DNA from 2 places in the Cytobacillus dafuensis genome. Region 1 is predicted to be linked to the other one. Evidence: riboswitches for the same ligand, from Rfam matches in the RefSeq annotation. Region 1 holds a riboswitch; the other holds the start of a gene.

Evidence for each region. A riboswitch is a leader RNA that binds a small molecule or an ion and turns the genes downstream of it on or off. The one in region 1 is predicted to bind preQ1.
Region 2: it holds a riboswitch for preQ1, as region 1 does, so the genes downstream of both, queF (preQ(1) synthase) here and FSZ17_RS04350 (QueT transporter family protein) in region 1, are expected to answer to the same signal.

What each region holds. Positions count from the first base shown of each region.
Region 1 is NZ_CP042593.1:868,636-876,841, forward strand. Features, by position in the region: gene FSZ17_RS04320 (Na(+)/H(+) antiporter subunit C) at 1-6, shown strand, start outside; gene FSZ17_RS04325 (Na+/H+ antiporter subunit D) at 1-1,483, shown strand, start outside; gene FSZ17_RS04330 (Na+/H+ antiporter subunit E) at 1,524-2,000, shown strand; gene FSZ17_RS04335 (Na(+)/H(+) antiporter subunit F1) at 2,000-2,284, shown strand; gene mnhG (monovalent cation/H(+) antiporter subunit G) at 2,262-2,615, shown strand; gene FSZ17_RS04345 (aspartate kinase) at 2,848-4,209, shown strand; gene FSZ17_RS04350 (QueT transporter family protein) at 4,253-4,738, opposite strand; PreQ1 riboswitch class I at 4,747-4,791, opposite strand; glycine riboswitch at 4,952-5,054, shown strand; glycine riboswitch at 5,057-5,136, shown strand; gene purU (formyltetrahydrofolate deformylase) at 5,421-6,290, shown strand; gene FSZ17_RS04360 (FbpB family small basic protein) at 6,353-6,496, shown strand; gene FSZ17_RS04365 (TerC family protein) at 7,129-7,914, shown strand.
Region 2 is NZ_CP042593.1:4,794,866-4,803,071, forward strand. Features, by position in the region: gene FSZ17_RS22700 (NupC/NupG family nucleoside CNT transporter) at 61-1,242, shown strand; gene FSZ17_RS22705 (NCS2 family permease) at 1,489-2,778, shown strand; gene FSZ17_RS22710 (phosphatase PAP2 family protein) at 3,066-3,596, opposite strand; PreQ1 riboswitch class I at 3,851-3,897, shown strand; gene queF (preQ(1) synthase) at 4,025-4,525, shown strand; gene FSZ17_RS22720 (queuosine precursor transporter) at 4,725-5,357, shown strand; gene FSZ17_RS22725 (VOC family protein) at 5,675-6,046, shown strand; gene FSZ17_RS22730 (GyrI-like domain-containing protein) at 6,080-6,565, shown strand; gene FSZ17_RS22735 (methylated-DNA--[protein]-cysteine S-methyltransferase) at 6,685-7,167, opposite strand; gene FSZ17_RS22740 (TetR/AcrR family transcriptional regulator) at 7,269-8,102, opposite strand; gene FSZ17_RS22745 (efflux RND transporter permease subunit) at 8,196-8,206, shown strand, end outside.

The sequences.
Region 1 (8,206 bases):
GAATAATGTAGTTATAATGCCGATCATCATTCCGCTTATTGCGGGGCTGATCATGATCTTATTTCGGCAAAACATTCGTTTTCAACGATTTCTTAGTATTTTAGCCATTATGGCGTCAGGCTTTGTGGCCGTCATTTTAATGGGGCAAATTAAAGGGAAGGGAATACAGACCCTTCAGGCTGGGGGATGGGATCCTCCTTTTGGAATTACCATCGTCGCAGATATGTTTTCGGCACTATTGCTTTTAAGTACAAGTATTGTTGCACTTTTTTGTTTGATTTTCGCATTTAAATCGATTGGAAAAGAGAGAGAGAGTCATTATTTTTATCCATTTTATTTATTTTTGATAACAGGTGTGAACGGTTCGTTTTTGACAGGTGACCTCTTTAATTTATTTGTCTGCTTTGAGGTCATGCTCATTTCATCATATGTGCTGATCTCCCTAGGGGGAACGAAGATACAGCTGCGGGAGTCCATTAAGTATATTCTAATCAATGTTTTATCTTCTTCACTATTTCTTCTTGGTGTGGCCTATCTTTATGCCATGTTAGGGACATTGAATTTTGCCCATTTATCCTTGCGAGTGGCTGAAGCAGGTCAAGATGGATTGCTGACTACAGTTGCTCTGTTATTTTTAATGGTTTTTGGCATGAAGGCTGCACTTTTCTTATTCTTTTGGCTGCCAGAAGCCTATAGCGCACCACCGATTGCCGTTGCAGCTATTTTTGCAGCTCTATTAACAAAAGTGGGGATTTATGCGATTTTCAGGATGTTTACACTCGTATTTTATCATGAGCCACAAATCACTCATTTGATCATTGGGATCCTTGGCGCATTAACGATGATTCTTGGAGCAATTGGGGCGGTCGCCTATTGGGATATAAAAAAAATCTTAACCTACAATGTCATTGTTGGGGTAGGGTTTATCATGGCTGGGCTAGCCTCATTTACTTCAAATGGAATAATGGGGTCCATGTACTATCTCATTCATGACATTTTGATAAAAGCACTCATTTTTCTCTTAGGCGGAACCATTATTTCTTTAACTGGTACGAGTAAGCTAAAAGAAATAAGCGGACTTATTCGCAATCATCCTTACTTAGGGTGGATGTTCTTCATTGCAGCCTTATCACTAGCAGGCATTCCGCCATTAAGTGGATTCCTAGGGAAAGTTTTTATTACTAGAGGGACCTTTGAATCGGAGTATTACTGGTTAGGTGGAATTGGCTTATTAACAAGTCTAATGGTCTTGTATTCCATTATGAAAGTCTTTATGAATGTGTTTTGGGGAGAAACGCATTTGAGTAAAGAGATGGAAAAAGGGACAACAAAGGGATTGATGTTCCCTATGGGCTGTCTCACGGTTCTTACCATCTCACTTGGATTAGGGGCAGAGGGTATTCATGAGTATGTTCGATTAGCTACTGAAAGCTTGTTAAATCCAAAGCTGTATATTGAAGCGGTTATGGGCGGGAGTCAGTGACGCTAAGGAGCTTCCGCTTTTCTAATAAGGAGGGAGATCATTGCCTATTCAGGTGTTAATTAATCTTTTTATCGCCTTTTTATGGATGTTTCTTCAGGATGAATGGAGTATTTTAGCCTTCTTTGCAGGCTATCTCGTTGGTGTGATTGTGTTATTTTCTTTAAGGCGCTTTTTCCCTACATCTTTCTATTTAAAACGGTTTATCGCCATTATGAAATTATTTATATTGTTTGTCCAGGAATCGTTCATATCAAGTATAGCAATTATTAAAGAAGTAATAAGGCCTAAAATCGATGTAGCTCCTGGTATCTTTAAAATGGAGACTGAATTAGAGGGTGATTTGGAAATTACGTTACTTGCCTTGCTCTTAACCTTAACCCCAGGCTCTGTTGTAATGGAGGTTTCACCAAATAATAAAGTATTTTATCTTCATGCGTTAAATATGCCGGATTCAAAGCAAGCTGTTTTACAGTCGCAGATCAAATATGAGAAAGCGATTAAGGAGGTAACCCGATAATGTTTAATCTATTTTTATTAGTTTGTTTATTTTTCCTGACCCTTTCTATACTAGCAGCACTTTATCGTGTCATAAAAGGGCCTTCAACACCTGATCGAGTTATGGCACTGGATAACATCGGTGTCAACATTATTGCAGGAGTTGCCTGCCTTTCTATCCTTATGAGGACACATGCATTTTTTGACATTATTTTATTAATCGGAATCCTCTCTTTTGTAGGCACCATTGCCTTTGCAAGATTTATTGAAAGAGGTGTTGTTATTGAACGAAAACGTATACATTGACATAATCGTAGCTATTTTTCTTTTTATTGGAACCGTATTAAGCTTTCTGAGTGCAATTGGATTAATTCGACTGCCAGATGTGTATTCTCGCTCCCATGCCGTTTCAAAAAGTGCAAGCCTAGGAGTACTCTGTATTTTATTTGGAACTTTTCTTTTCTTTTTGTTAGCAGAAGGATATTTCAGTATTCGATTAATTCTTGGTATTTTCTTCGTATTTTTAACCTCTCCAGTTGTATCTCATCTATTAAATCGAGCTGCCTATCGATCAAAGGTTGAACTCACAAAGGAAACTGTACAAGATGATTTGAAGGAATTTCTTGAAGAGTATTAAGTTGATTTCATAAAAACGGAGAAAATAATCTCATACGATTTTATTCTCCGTTTTTTCTTTTGAGAGCTGTGCTTTAACAAATGAAACAATTATGCTATGCGAAAATAGGTATTCAGAACTATATTGTCCTTTTCGAAAGAACAAATGTATTTATCGGAAGGAAAAACACTTGATTATTTTCTGAATAGGAGTAAAATTAGGATATATTTTTTACAGATTAGGAGATGTCAGGATGAAAGTCGTTAAGTTTGGCGGATCTTCATTAGCATCTGGAAAGCAGGTCGAAAAGGTCTTCCAGATTGTTGTTTCTGATCCAAAGAGAAAAATTGTCGTTGTTTCCGCTCCTGGAAAAAGATCGCCAGAAGATGAAAAGGTGACAGATTTGTTAATTGAGTGTGCAAGGCTTTGCCTGCAAAATAAAAATCCGCAGGAAAAGTTAAACACAGTTATAGAAAGATATGCCGCTATTGCGCAAGAATTGAATCTATCAGAGGAAATTATTAATGACATTCTACAGGATCTACAAACAAGATTGACTGCAGACAAACGCAATCCTGACAAATTCATGGATTTAGTAAAAGCAAGTGGGGAGGACAATAACGCCAAATTAGTTGCTGCTTTTTTCCGGCAGCAAGGGGTGGAAGCCCATTATGTAAATCCTAAAGAAGCAGGACTTTTTGTAAGTGATGAACCAGGTAATGCTCAGGTTTTACCGGAATCATATGACAAGTTATTCTCGTTACGGGAACGTTCTGGGATTATTATTTTTCCTGGATTTTTTGGATACAGCAAAGAAGGTGAGGTATTCACTTTTTCACGTAGTGGTTCAGATATTACTGGTTCGATCCTGGCGAATGGACTTAAAGCCGAATTATATGAAAATTTTACAGATGTTGATGCTGTCTATTCTGTAAATCCATTTATCATCAACAGCCCGAAGGAAATTAAGGAATTAACGTATCGGGAAATGCGTGAGCTTTCCTATGCAGGTTTTACTGTCCTTCATGATGAAGCACTAGTTCCTGCGTTCCGTGCAGGAATTCCGGTACATATTAAGAACACAAATAATCCAAATGCACCAGGTACGAAAATCGTTTATGAAAGAGATAATACGAACGGTCCTGTCATTGGTATTGCTAGTGACAAAGGCTTTTGCAGCATTTATGTCAGTAAATACTTAATGAATAGAGAAATCGGCTTTGGACGGAGGCTTTTAGCTATACTAGAAAGCTATGGTCTTTCCTATGAGCATACTCCTTCTGGAATTGATGATATTTCAATCATTTTAAGAGAAAATCAGTTTACTCCTGGCATGGAAGAGGAAATCGTTGATCGCATAAAAACTGAGCTTGATTCAGACGAAGTGGTTATTGAACATAGCTTAGCTCTCATTATGGTTGTTGGAGAGGGGATGCGTCATAATATCGGTACAACGGCAAGAGCCTCTAAGGCATTGGCAAAAGCTAACGTTAACATCGAAATGATCAATCAAGGTTCATCTGAGGTCAGCATGATGTTCGGTGTTAAGGAAATAGATGAAAAACGAGCGGTTCAGGCACTTTATGAAGAGTTTTTTGCGGCAGTAGCAGTGTAATAATAGTAAAAAGAGTTGACGCACTCCTGCGTCAACTCTTTTTCTATATTGTTTTTTCAAAATTAATACGTTTATTAAGAGCATACATGATTGGCATTCCTACTATTAATACAACAAACTCACCGATTGCCGTTGTGAGCCATGTAAGCATGAATGGCAAGTCAAATGCTAGTTTAAGCTCAAAGGCGATAATCCACATCATGAACGTGAAAATGAGTGAGTTCACGATCATACGAACCCAGATGTTCTTAATATATCGGCAGCAAACAATCGTGATTAATAAAGAAATCAGCGTATGACCAACACCAAAAATAAGATCATATGCTTTCATTGGTGAAAATAATAGATTCGTTAAAAACACACCTAAAACCATGCCATATATATACTTCTTATTGAACACGACTAGGTGATTAAACATTTCGGATACACGGAATTGGACAGCCGTAAATCCAAATGGCTGGATAAGCATGGAAACAGCAATATATAAAGCCGCTAATATGCCATTTCCGACAAGTGTCCTTACTTTCATATTCAATTCTCTCCTTAGTTTTTTATCGTGGGATGGTTACGAACCACGTGAGCTCTTTGCCCAAAGCATATATATTAATATATTTTGAGGCTTTCGTCAATTATGCACAATATGTGAACAAGAACTAAAAATAAAGATTAAACCAATGTTCAAAGGTTGACATAAATATGCATAAGTTTTATTCTAAATTTAAAGAAAATTCAATATGGGCGGATGACGGTTGTGGGAGAGTGCATGATGACTAGCCACCGAAGGAGCAAGTTCCATTAAACACCCTTGGAACAAATCTCTCAGGTAGAGGAACCACAACGGGACGCGTCTCTGGAGAGCTCGTGCTATTCGTACGACACCAAAGGGGACCCTATTTGGGTTTAAACTCTCAGGTAAAAGGACAGAGAAAGGGTAAAGTAAGTTACCCTTTCTCTGTCCTTTTTTGGCTATTATGAAAGTTTAAGTTTATTAACGTACTAAAGTGAAAGTGTGAGTTCAATTAAATATCTTCTAATTAGATCGCTAAGAAAAACTAAGGCATTCGCTAAGTTTTCTTATGTAGATTTAAGGGAATGATGTCGATATTATTCAAAAGGGAATGTATGGACAAACTATTGATGTTAGATGAAACTGCTTAGTAATAGATGGGAAAGCGATACATGATTAATTATTAGGAATAGAGGTGTGGCAGATGGCAACAAAAGAAAAGGATAGCCGGGTAGTACTATTAATTTCGTGTCCGGAAAAGCCGGGAATAATATCAATTGTTTCTAATTTTCTATTAGAACATCATGCAAATATTGTCCACTTTGATCAGCATACAACAGATCCACATGCTGGAAGGTTTTTTATGCGAATAGAATTCGATTTGAAAGATTTTGAAACAGCTTTTGAAAAGCTTGAACAAGATTTATATGGGATAGCAGCAGAGCATTCGATGGAATGGCAGTTATGCAGCACAAAAAATAGAAAGAAAATGGCAATATTTGTTTCGAAAATGGATCATTGCCTTCTTGAACTTATTTGGCGGTGGAAGTCAAAGGAACTGCCAGTTGATATTCCACTAGTCATTAGCAATCACGCTAAATTAGCAGACGAAGTGGAAAGCTACGGGATTCCTTTTTATCATATCCCATTAACGCATGAAACGAAGGAAGAGGCCGAACAAAAAGCAATGGAATTAATGGAAGGGAAAGTAGACTTTATTGTTTTAGCAAGGTATATGCAAATTCTTTCCCCAAATTTTATAGCGAAATATCCTAATCAAATCATTAATATTCATCATTCCTTTTTGCCTGCTTTTGTCGGTGCAAACCCTTACGTAAGGGCATTTAATAGGGGAGTGAAGCTAATAGGTGCAACAGCTCATTATGTTACGAATGATCTGGATGAGGGGCCGATTATTCAACAAGATGTTATGCGTGTCAATCATCGCTATTCGGCTGATGAATTAAAAATTGCCGGAAGACATGTAGAAAGAAAGGTCCTCGCTGATGCAGTTGCATGGCATGTTGAAGACCGAGTCCTTGTTCATGGGAATAAGACAATCGTATTCGAATAGCAAATAGCCATAATGGGGATTCAGTTTTATATCGTAAATTATTGAGAGAGGGAGAATTTAAAATGACTAGAAAAAAAGTCACTTTATCAAGTTTAATTAGAAAAAATAAAGAGGAGCTTATGAGAGATCGAGGACAGCTTGAAGTAATTGAAAAGCGCATAGATGATAAACATACAACGTCTAAAAAAGTCGTACAAAGAGTTTGAATACAGGTAGGATTAGTGGATAAAGTGAAACTTCCATCAGTGGGGGGGCTTTCATCTCCCACTGATGGTTAGTTGCGGCCCACAGGAAGTGGGTCACGCAGACGTTGCCACACGATGTGGCGCTTTTAGTCTGTGTTCATTTTATGGGCCTTTACGGGCAGTTGATCCCCCGCTTAGGATTCTTTGATTCTCTCGCAAACTTGAAGTGGGGGTCTACTGCCCGTTAATCTGAGACAAATAAAAACTATAAAAATAATTGACAGATTTGTAAGGATTCGCTTATGATAAATATATAAATTGTATAGTTTCTCCTAAAGGGGAGTAGCTTTAACGATAAGGTCGTCACTTCGGAGTTCATAGCTCCCGGCTTTGTCGGCAACATTCCGTTGTTAGCAAGACCTTTACCTAAATAGGGTAGAGGTCTTTATTTTTTGTTTCTGACCTTTACCGCATTTTGGTAAAGGTTTTTTGTTGGCTTGAAAAAAATAGATGAACACCATGTTTTCTTAGCATTTTCAAGGAATGTGAACGCATAAGAAAAAAGGAGGGCAAGAAAGAACGAAGAAAAGGAAAATGTCCTTTATTCAGCTCGATTTGCACATAATTTAATTTAAAAATGGGGGTCAAACAATATGGATTTTTCGATACTTTTAGAATATGGATCGGTTTTATTAGTATTAATAGTTTTAGAAGGTCTTTTAGCAGCTGATAATGCATTGGTTTTAGCCATAATGGTTAAACATCTTCCGGAAGAGGAAAGAAAAAAAGCTTTATTTTACGGCCTTGCCGGAGCATTTGTATTCCGTTTCGCTTCTTTATTTGCGATATCATTTCTTGTTGATATTTGGCAGGTTCAAGCAATTGGTGCACTTTATCTATTATTTATTTCCTTTAACCATATCTTTAGAAAGGTATTAATAAAAAAGGATAAGGATAAAGAAGTTAATACAAAAGAGAAGAAAAAAGCAGGTTTTTGGGGAACTGTTTTTAAAGTGGAATTAGCTGATATTGCATTCGCTATTGACTCTATTTTAGCTGCAGTAGCTCTAGCAGTAGCACTTCCTGCTTCAGGCTTACCGAAAATTGGAGGTATGGATGGCGGGCAATTTCTCGTTATATTCGCAGGCGGATTTATTGGATTAATCATTATGCGTTTTGCAGCTAATTTCTTTGTTAAATTATTGCATACAAAGCCAGGCCTAGAAGTTGCCGCATTTCTTATTGTAGGTTGGGTCGGAGTAAAACTTGCAGTGACCACACTTTCACACCCGGCATTAGCGGTGCTGCCAGAATCATTTTCTCATTCGACTGAATGGAAAATTACATTCTATGTTGTGCTCATCCTTATCGGGGTAGTTGGATGGTTTTTCTCTCCAAAGAAGGATAATGAAGTAACTGTTGAAGATAAAGTGAGTTAATCAGGGTTATATGATTTAAGCATTTTACCCGCAAAAAAGCATGTTTATGAGACCACTATTTCGGAAAAATCCGTGGAGAGTGGTCTCAATGAGTGTTCATGAGACCACTATTTCGAGAAAAACCGTGAAGAGTAGTCTCAAAGAGCGTTTATGAGACCACTTTTTCGGAAAATTCCGTGGAGAGTGGTCACAAAGAGTGTTCATGAGACCACTTTTTCGGAAAAATCCGTGGAGAGTGGTCTCAAAGAGTGTTTATGAGACCACTTTTCCGGAAAAATCCGTGGAGATTGGT
Region 2 (8,206 bases), 990 kb from region 1:
TATAAAAAAATATTTATAAAGACTGTTATAGAATCCAACTTAGATAAGGAAGATACTGTTTTGAAATTAATTTTATTTTTAGCAGCATTAATCATTATTTTTTTACTGGCTTATATCGCGAGTAATAATAGAAAGGGCATCAAGTTTAAGCCCATTTTGATCATGCTTGTCTTGCAGCTCGGACTAGCCTTTCTTCTTCTTAATACAGAAGCAGGTCTTTTCGTCATTCAAGGGATATCTAACTTGTTTACGCATCTATTGGCATACGCAGGAGAAGGAATCAATTTTGTATTCGGTGGCATCGCCAATGAAGGAACAATGCCTTTTTTCTTAACCGTATTAATGCCCATTGTATTTATTTCTGCTTTAATTGGGATTGCACAATATTTGAGAGTCCTTCCCTTTATCATTCATTATCTTGGTCTCGTATTAAGTAAGGTGAATGGTCTTGGAAAACTTGAGTCTTTTAATGGTGTTGCATCAGCTATCTTTGGACAATCAGAGGTATTTATTTCTGTTAAGAAACAGCTCCCTTCAATCCCTGAACATCGCCTTTATACATTGTGCACATCTGCCATGTCAACGGTTTCAGCTTCAATATTAGGTGCCTATATGACGATGATTGAACCGAAATATGTCATTACGGCACTTGTGTTAAATTTATTCGGCGGATTCATAATTGCAAATATTATCAACCCATATAAAGTATCCGAAGAAGAGGATATTTTTGAAGTTCAAGCAGAAGAAAAGCAATCATTTTTTGAAATGCTGGGGGAATATATTTTAGATGGTTTTAAAGTGGCAATTATCGTTGGTGCCATGTTAATCGGGTTTGTTGCCCTCATAACCATGATTAATGCAGTGTTTGAAGCGATTTTCGGAATCAGCTTCCAAGTAGCCCTTGGCTATCTTTTTGCACCACTTGCCTTTATTATAGGAGTTCCGGCTAATGAAGTGGTGGAGTCCGGAACAATCATGGCAACAAAATTATTATCAAACGAATTTGTCGCTATGATGGATTTAGGAAAAATTGCTGACTCTTTATCAAGCAGAACCGTTGGGATTATTTCAGTGTTCCTTGTTTCCTTCGCGAACTTTTCATCCATCGGTATCATTACAGGAGCAGTAAAAGCCTTGAATGAAAAGAAAGGAAATCAAGTAGCTAGGTTTGGTCTTAAATTGCTTTATGGAGCAACACTCGTAAGCTTACTGGCTGCGGCGATTACTGGTATCATGCTTTGATTCTCAATTCATCAATAAGTGAGAAAATTTTTCTTTATCATCGACCGTAATAAAGATTTTAGTTATTTGGAAATTTAATTCAAGGAGAGCCATTAAATCTATTCCCAAAAATAGGTTAGTGGCTCTTTTTTGTAGCATTCTTGTCTTCCCCATTTTCTGTGTTATAATATTCCCGGCATAAGTTGAATTGAAATATTATTTACTTCATGCGGGTGGGAGAGGGCAACATGAAAGTGTGATTACAATATGAAAGGAGTTTTCAAGCTTAAGCAGCACGAAACAACGATAAAAAAGGAAGTTTTAGCAGGATTTACGTCATTCTTTTCCATTGTCTATATTATTGCCGTAAATGGAAATATTCTAAAGGATGCAGGAATACCGCTTGAAGCTGGTATCATTGCCACTGTACTTTCTTCACTAATTGGTTGTTTATTGGCAGCATTTATTGCAAATGCACCATTGATCATTGTTCCCGGAATGGGAATCAACGCCTTATTTACCTATACGATTGTAGGTTCATTAGGGTTAAATTATATGGAAGCTTTAGGAGCAGTTGTCGTATCAGGCATTCTCTTTGTCATTGTGGCCTTTACAAAATTATCCACGATTATATCAAAAGCCATTCCGCATTCGTTAAAGGAATCGATTACAGTTGGAATTGGCTTATTTATTGCGTTTATTGGCTTGCAAAAGAGTGGAATTATTGTTGGAAACTCGACAAGCTTTGTGGCGCTTGGTGACTTGTCTACGCCGATTGTCCTAGCTTCGATTATTAATTTAATCCTAACGCTATTTTTGTTTTTGAAGAAAGTACCAGGAAATTTTTTAATCAGTATCATTTTAGGTACGATCGTATCCTATTTCTTTGGAATTGTTCATTTTTCGGCAATGGATACTAGCTTTATTTCCTTTGAGGATTATAAAAATGTCTTTCTTAGTGCAGACTTCGGAAAATTAGCGACCATTCCGTTTTGGACAGCTGCCTTTTCACTCGTTTTAGTGCTTGTTTTTGAGAATATCGGCATCCTTCATTCCCAAGTGAATGGAATGCTGCAGCAGCCTGAAAAAAATGAGAAAGCACTAAAAGCCGTTTCTATTTCTACAGTCGTTTGCGGATTTTTAGGTACAAGTCCTCCTGTTTCAACGGTAGAAACAGCGGCAGGTATTACAGCAGGCGGAAGAACAGGGTTAACCTCTATTGTCACAGGGTTATTATTTCTATCATCTCTATTCTTCATGCCCTTTATTAAACTAGTACCGGATTCTGCAATTGCTCCGATCCTCATTATTATCGGAGGATTGATGCTGACAAATGTAGTAAATATTGATTTCACTGATTTTACAGAAGCATTTCCGGCTTTTCTTGTTATTATTATGATTCCGTTAACCTATAGCATTGTGGATGGAATTGCATTCGGATTCATCGCTTACCCGCTGTTGAAAATTTTTACAAATAAACAAAAACAGCTTTCTCTATCAATCTTTATTATTTCTATCCTGTTCTTAACCAATTTCCTTCTGCATGCAGTCGGATAAAGTGAAACTTCCATCAGTGGGGGTTTTCTTTCATCCCCCACTGATGGTTAGTTGAACCAATCACGCTCAAAACGCCACGTCCTGTGGCTTTCGCCTGACTAGGACATCGTGTCCGTCGTCGGGCCTTTACGGGCAGTTGATCCCCCACTTAGGTTTCTTTGATTCTCTCGCAACCTTGAAGTGGGGGTCTTACTGACCGTTAATCTGCGATAAATGGTAAGGCACAAAAAGGAGAATGACATTATCTGTCATTCTCCTTTTTTTCGAGGATCGAAGGTTGATCCTATTTATACATTAAAAAAATAAAAACAGAGACTCCCCAAGCTTGCTCCTAATATCCCGCCAGCTATTACGTCTGAAGGGTAATGCAACCCAAGGTAAATTCTTGATAAGCCGACAATAAACGCTAAAGGAAGCAGCACAGAAGCTAAAATAGGTATATACAAGACAAAAGGAATCACTACCGAAAAAATAGCCGTTGTATGCCCTGAAGGAAATGAATGGTCTTGCAACGGATTTGAGGGAAAATGGGCACTTGCCAAAATCATATACGGCCTTTTACGAGGGTACATTTTTTTGACAATGTGTACTGGTATATGACTTATGGTTAAGGCTACTGCGCTGGAAACAGCCGTCATCCTGCTCTGTCCATTCAGAATAAACATCAGTAATAGGAGCGTTGTAATCAAAACGGTCGCTCCTCCAATATGAGTGATACGGCGAAAAAAAAGATTCAACAGTCTGTTATGAAAATAACGATTAACTTTATTAAATAAGCGGCATTCATAATCATATAACAAATGTAGTTTTCTCATCATTGTCTTTGCCCCTTTTTCTATTTATTTTCATAACAACAAGAGTTTGTTGAAGGGTATTTAAATTGATTGCTACATCTACTTCCATTTTATTTGAAGAACTTTAAATTTTTCTTGAGCTAGTGTAAAGACAGTATTAAAAATTTATTTCAAGATAAGGTAAAGACTTATAGTATTGCAGCTAAAGGGTTAAAATCCCATTTGACGATTTATGAATTATTCTATATTATATTGTGATGAGAATACCCGTACTTTTAGCGGGAGAGGTTCATAGCTAATACCCTCTATAAAAAACTATGGATACATGACAATACGCCATGTCCATACTGGACATGGCTTTTTATGTTTTTGATCCTATAAGTTGAAATAGAATGGCTTAAGAAAACTCTCTTGAAAAAGTCTCGGGACAATTTTACAAGGGGGTTTTTTTCATGTCTGGCAGAAGCAATGAAGAAGGTTTAAAGGACTTAACATTATTAGGTAATCAACAAACAAAATATACATTTAATTATGCTCCAGAGGTATTAGAGGCAGTCGATAATCTTCATACCAATCGTGACTACTTCGTAAAATTTAATTGTCCAGAGTTCACCAGTTTATGCCCATTAACACATCAGCCTGACTTTGCAACGATGTACATTTCGTACATCCCTAATAAAAAAATAGTAGAGAGCAAATCCCTTAAATTATATCTATTTAGTTTCAGGAATCACGGTGACTTCCATGAGGATTGCGTCAATATTATCATGAACGATTTAATCAAATTACTTGAACCAAGATATATTGAGGTTTGGGGTAAATTCACACCACGTGGTGGAATTTCTATTGATCCTTGGTGCAATTATGGAATACCTGGTACAAAGTACGAGGAAATGGCCCATTTTCGTTTAATGAACCATGATATCTATCCTGAAAAAATAGATAATCGTTAAGGGAAGAACAAATGCGCAAGCGCCTTGCTCACCTCCGACAAGCACAAGACGAGCCTCTCGGAAAGGTGTTCCTTACCTTTCTGGGAGGATTGGCTTGTGACCTCGAGGAGGTAGGCGCTGGAGCTAAACGTAGATAAACTATATCTCAAGTTATCAACAGATAACGAAAATTATAATTTCCTATACAAGGAGCAAAGAAATGATTTTATATTTAAATGGTATTTTTGTAGGACTATTAATCTTAGCAAATATAGTGGCTGTAAAGCTTTTTAGCATAGGAGATTGGGCTATACTTCCTGCTGCTGTCATTGTCTATATTTTTACGTATCCTATTATCGATGTAATTGTAGAGGTTTATGGAAAAAAAGCAGGGCAAAGAACGGTTCAGGCGGGACTCATGACACAAATTCTTGCTCTTATCTTTATTGCTATTACCGTCCACTTGCCAGCAGCTCCTGTTTTTAAAGATCAGGAATCCTTTCAAACGATTTTAAATGGAAGTTTTCGAGTAATCGTTGCAAGCCTTATCTCCTATTTAGTAAGTCAAAATCTAGATGTTTTTGTGTTTAACCGTTTAAAGAGCAAACATGGGCAAAAGAAATTATGGCTACGAAATAATGCTTCAACCATGCTGAGTCAATTGATTGATACGACCATTTTTATTACGATTGCCTTCATAGGAACAATGCCTCTAGCTGTATTAGGCGGCTTAATCGTGACACAATACATCTTTAAATTTTTTGCATCAATATTCATTACTCCGCTCGTATATTTACTCGTTTATATTATTAGGAAACGGGAGCCAGAAGCTTCTTTGTCAAAAGAAGTATAAAAATATTATTTAATAACACTAAACCCCTTGGTTATGAATTGCCAAGGGGTTTAGTCATTACACTAGCTTTTCACTTTTAACAGCGAAGCAGCCATTTTATTGAGTAAAATCACATATCCCCGAAATTTAAAAAAGGAAAAAACAAAAAGACAGCGAAAACTAATAATGGGAAAATACTCACGATTACTGCCCCTATGACTAAATCAGATAATACCATTACACTCAAATCCACTTTCCTAATCTTACACTTCTTTGACCTACTATTAATTTTCATTCCTTTTACTGAAAGTTCTATTATCCTAGGAAGGAGCATTAACTTGATCAAAATTGGAGCCATATTTGTACCTGTTCGTAATGTTGAAACAGCAATCGAGTGGTATAAGGAGAAGCTTGGACTTAATCATGTAGGCACATGGCCTGGAAACACCGGAGCAGATTTTTATTTTACCGTGGAAAAACAATATTTGTCGCTCGTAAAAGTAGAGGAAAAGCAAGAAATAGAGTTTGCCATTAACGCTAAACACTACAATGCCTACTATAACTTTACAACAACAGATATAGAAGCTTATCACCAACACTTACAACTGAAAGGGGTAGAGGTTACAGAAATTAAAGATCACGGTCCCGTCATGTGTTTTGATTTTTATGACTTGGATGGCAATATGTTCGGCGTCATAGTGGATAAATAAAAATTCATTAGATTGTGAAGGAGATGCCTAATTTTGGAACCTAAAGTTATTAAGAAACCATCATTTCAGGTAATCGGTTATCATTTTGAAGCAAATCTTCGGGAAATTGAGGAAAAAAACCTATGTAAGGAAGCATTTGAAAAACTACAGGAGAATGCAGATAAATTCTTAAATAAACTGGGAAATCATGTCTATTTAATTCAAATTTATCCTTTGAAAGAGGATTTTAACCCATTTGAAGATCAATTCACACAAATTGTCGGTTATGAGGGCTCCGATTCAAGTGATGTTCCTGAGGGAGCAATCCACCATACCGTTGAGGAGAACTTATATGTAGCCTATACACACCAAGGACCTGAAGCTGAATTACACAAAACGTACGATTACTTATATGGCAAATGGATAGGGGAAAATGGCTATATACCAATTAGGTATGATTTTGAGCTGTGGGATGAACGATATAAGCCAGATAGCTCCGATAATGAGATTGATCTTTTTATTGCCGTTAAAAAACAATAAGGCTGGTAATGGAAGGACGATAGCAGATTGTCATTTAGAAAATGCAGAAATCTGTGACCTTCCATGCCTTTTTTCTGGTTTATGAGGGGTAGAGTTTACATTTTATTTGTCTATAATACTTATCGTTTTTGGAAAGAATTTTCATGTTGAAGGAGCCATTCTTTTCTCCACAAACCACCAGCATAACCCGTTAATTTTCCATTTGCACCAATAATCCTGTGACAAGGAATGACAATACTTAACTTGTTTTTCCCGTTTGCACTACCAACTGCTCTGACAGCCTTTTCATTACCAATCGAAAAAGCAATATCTTTATAGGATCCGGTTTGACCGCAGGGTATCCTTGTTAAAGCGTTCCATACCGATTTTTGAAAGTCCGTTCCTTCCATCATATAAGGGAATGTAAATTGATTGCGAGCCCCTTTAAAATACTCATCAAGTTGACTAGAACAATCTACTAAAACCTTGGGAGTATCCTCTTTAAAACGATATAGTGCTTTATCCCGTTCAGAGAACATGATAGAACAAATCGCTTCATCTGTTGCCACTATTTCAATAACTCCAATTGGTGATTCACAATCTACTCTATGCCATTTATTCATATAAGGACCTCCAAAGGTAAACGATTCATCGTAGCCACTCTAATAGCGAATTCTATTTACTAAGAATTCGCTAGGACTGCCCCCCAAACCTTCTTAGATTTTTAAAAATCAAAATAGCGACGAAGTAAATAAGAAATCCATTTACAATGAGGATGATTTTTAATATTTTCTAGTAATCCTCTCACAATAGCAGGACTGAATGTCGGTTCAAGCAGTTGCTGCTTTAGCAGGATGACCGATTCTTTTACAATAGGTTCTTCAATTTCATCTATTCTTTGTTCCAAAATTTCAAGGATCTGTTCCTTTGTTACTTCTTCATTCATCGGTTGCGTAAATACTTGGATTAGCTCTTGCGAAATAAATGGGACGGTCGTATGTCGAGCTAGTAAATTTGTTTTTTCCACAAGCGACTCCGACAGTAATTTCAAATCTAACGGAATATTATAGAATAGAATTAATTGTGAATATATATTCATGAAGCCTTTAACACAATAAATTAAATCATATTTTGTCTCTTTAACTTCTTCACCATATATACGTTCAATCATCGATAAAATAATGTTCTCAATTAATTTGTCGTAGTATTGCGTCTTTAAAATGAGTTCTTTATTTAATGTTTGCGATTGCTCTTTCATAATGATTTTTGCGAAATCAGAATGCTTATGAAAAGATTGAAATGCTTCATAATAAAATTTATATAAAAGTTCCTCATCGCTAATTGCACATCTGACTATATAGTCAATATCAGAAGTAAATTGCATCATAAAATGGTCAATCAATGCTATAATCAATTCATCTTTTGACTTGAAGGATAAGTAAAAAGCACCTTTTGAAATACCACAATGCTCTGTTATTTGTTGAACCGAGGTAGCTTCAAATCCTTGCCTCGCAAAAAGCTCTAACGCCTTTTCCATAATTAATTGTTTTTTAATCATTTGATCACTCCTAGGTTTTTCGTTGACAAATGACCCATTAGTCATTATTATAAATAATTGAGTTTAATATGTCAATTTAAGGTAGGTGTCACAGTGAAAGGTTT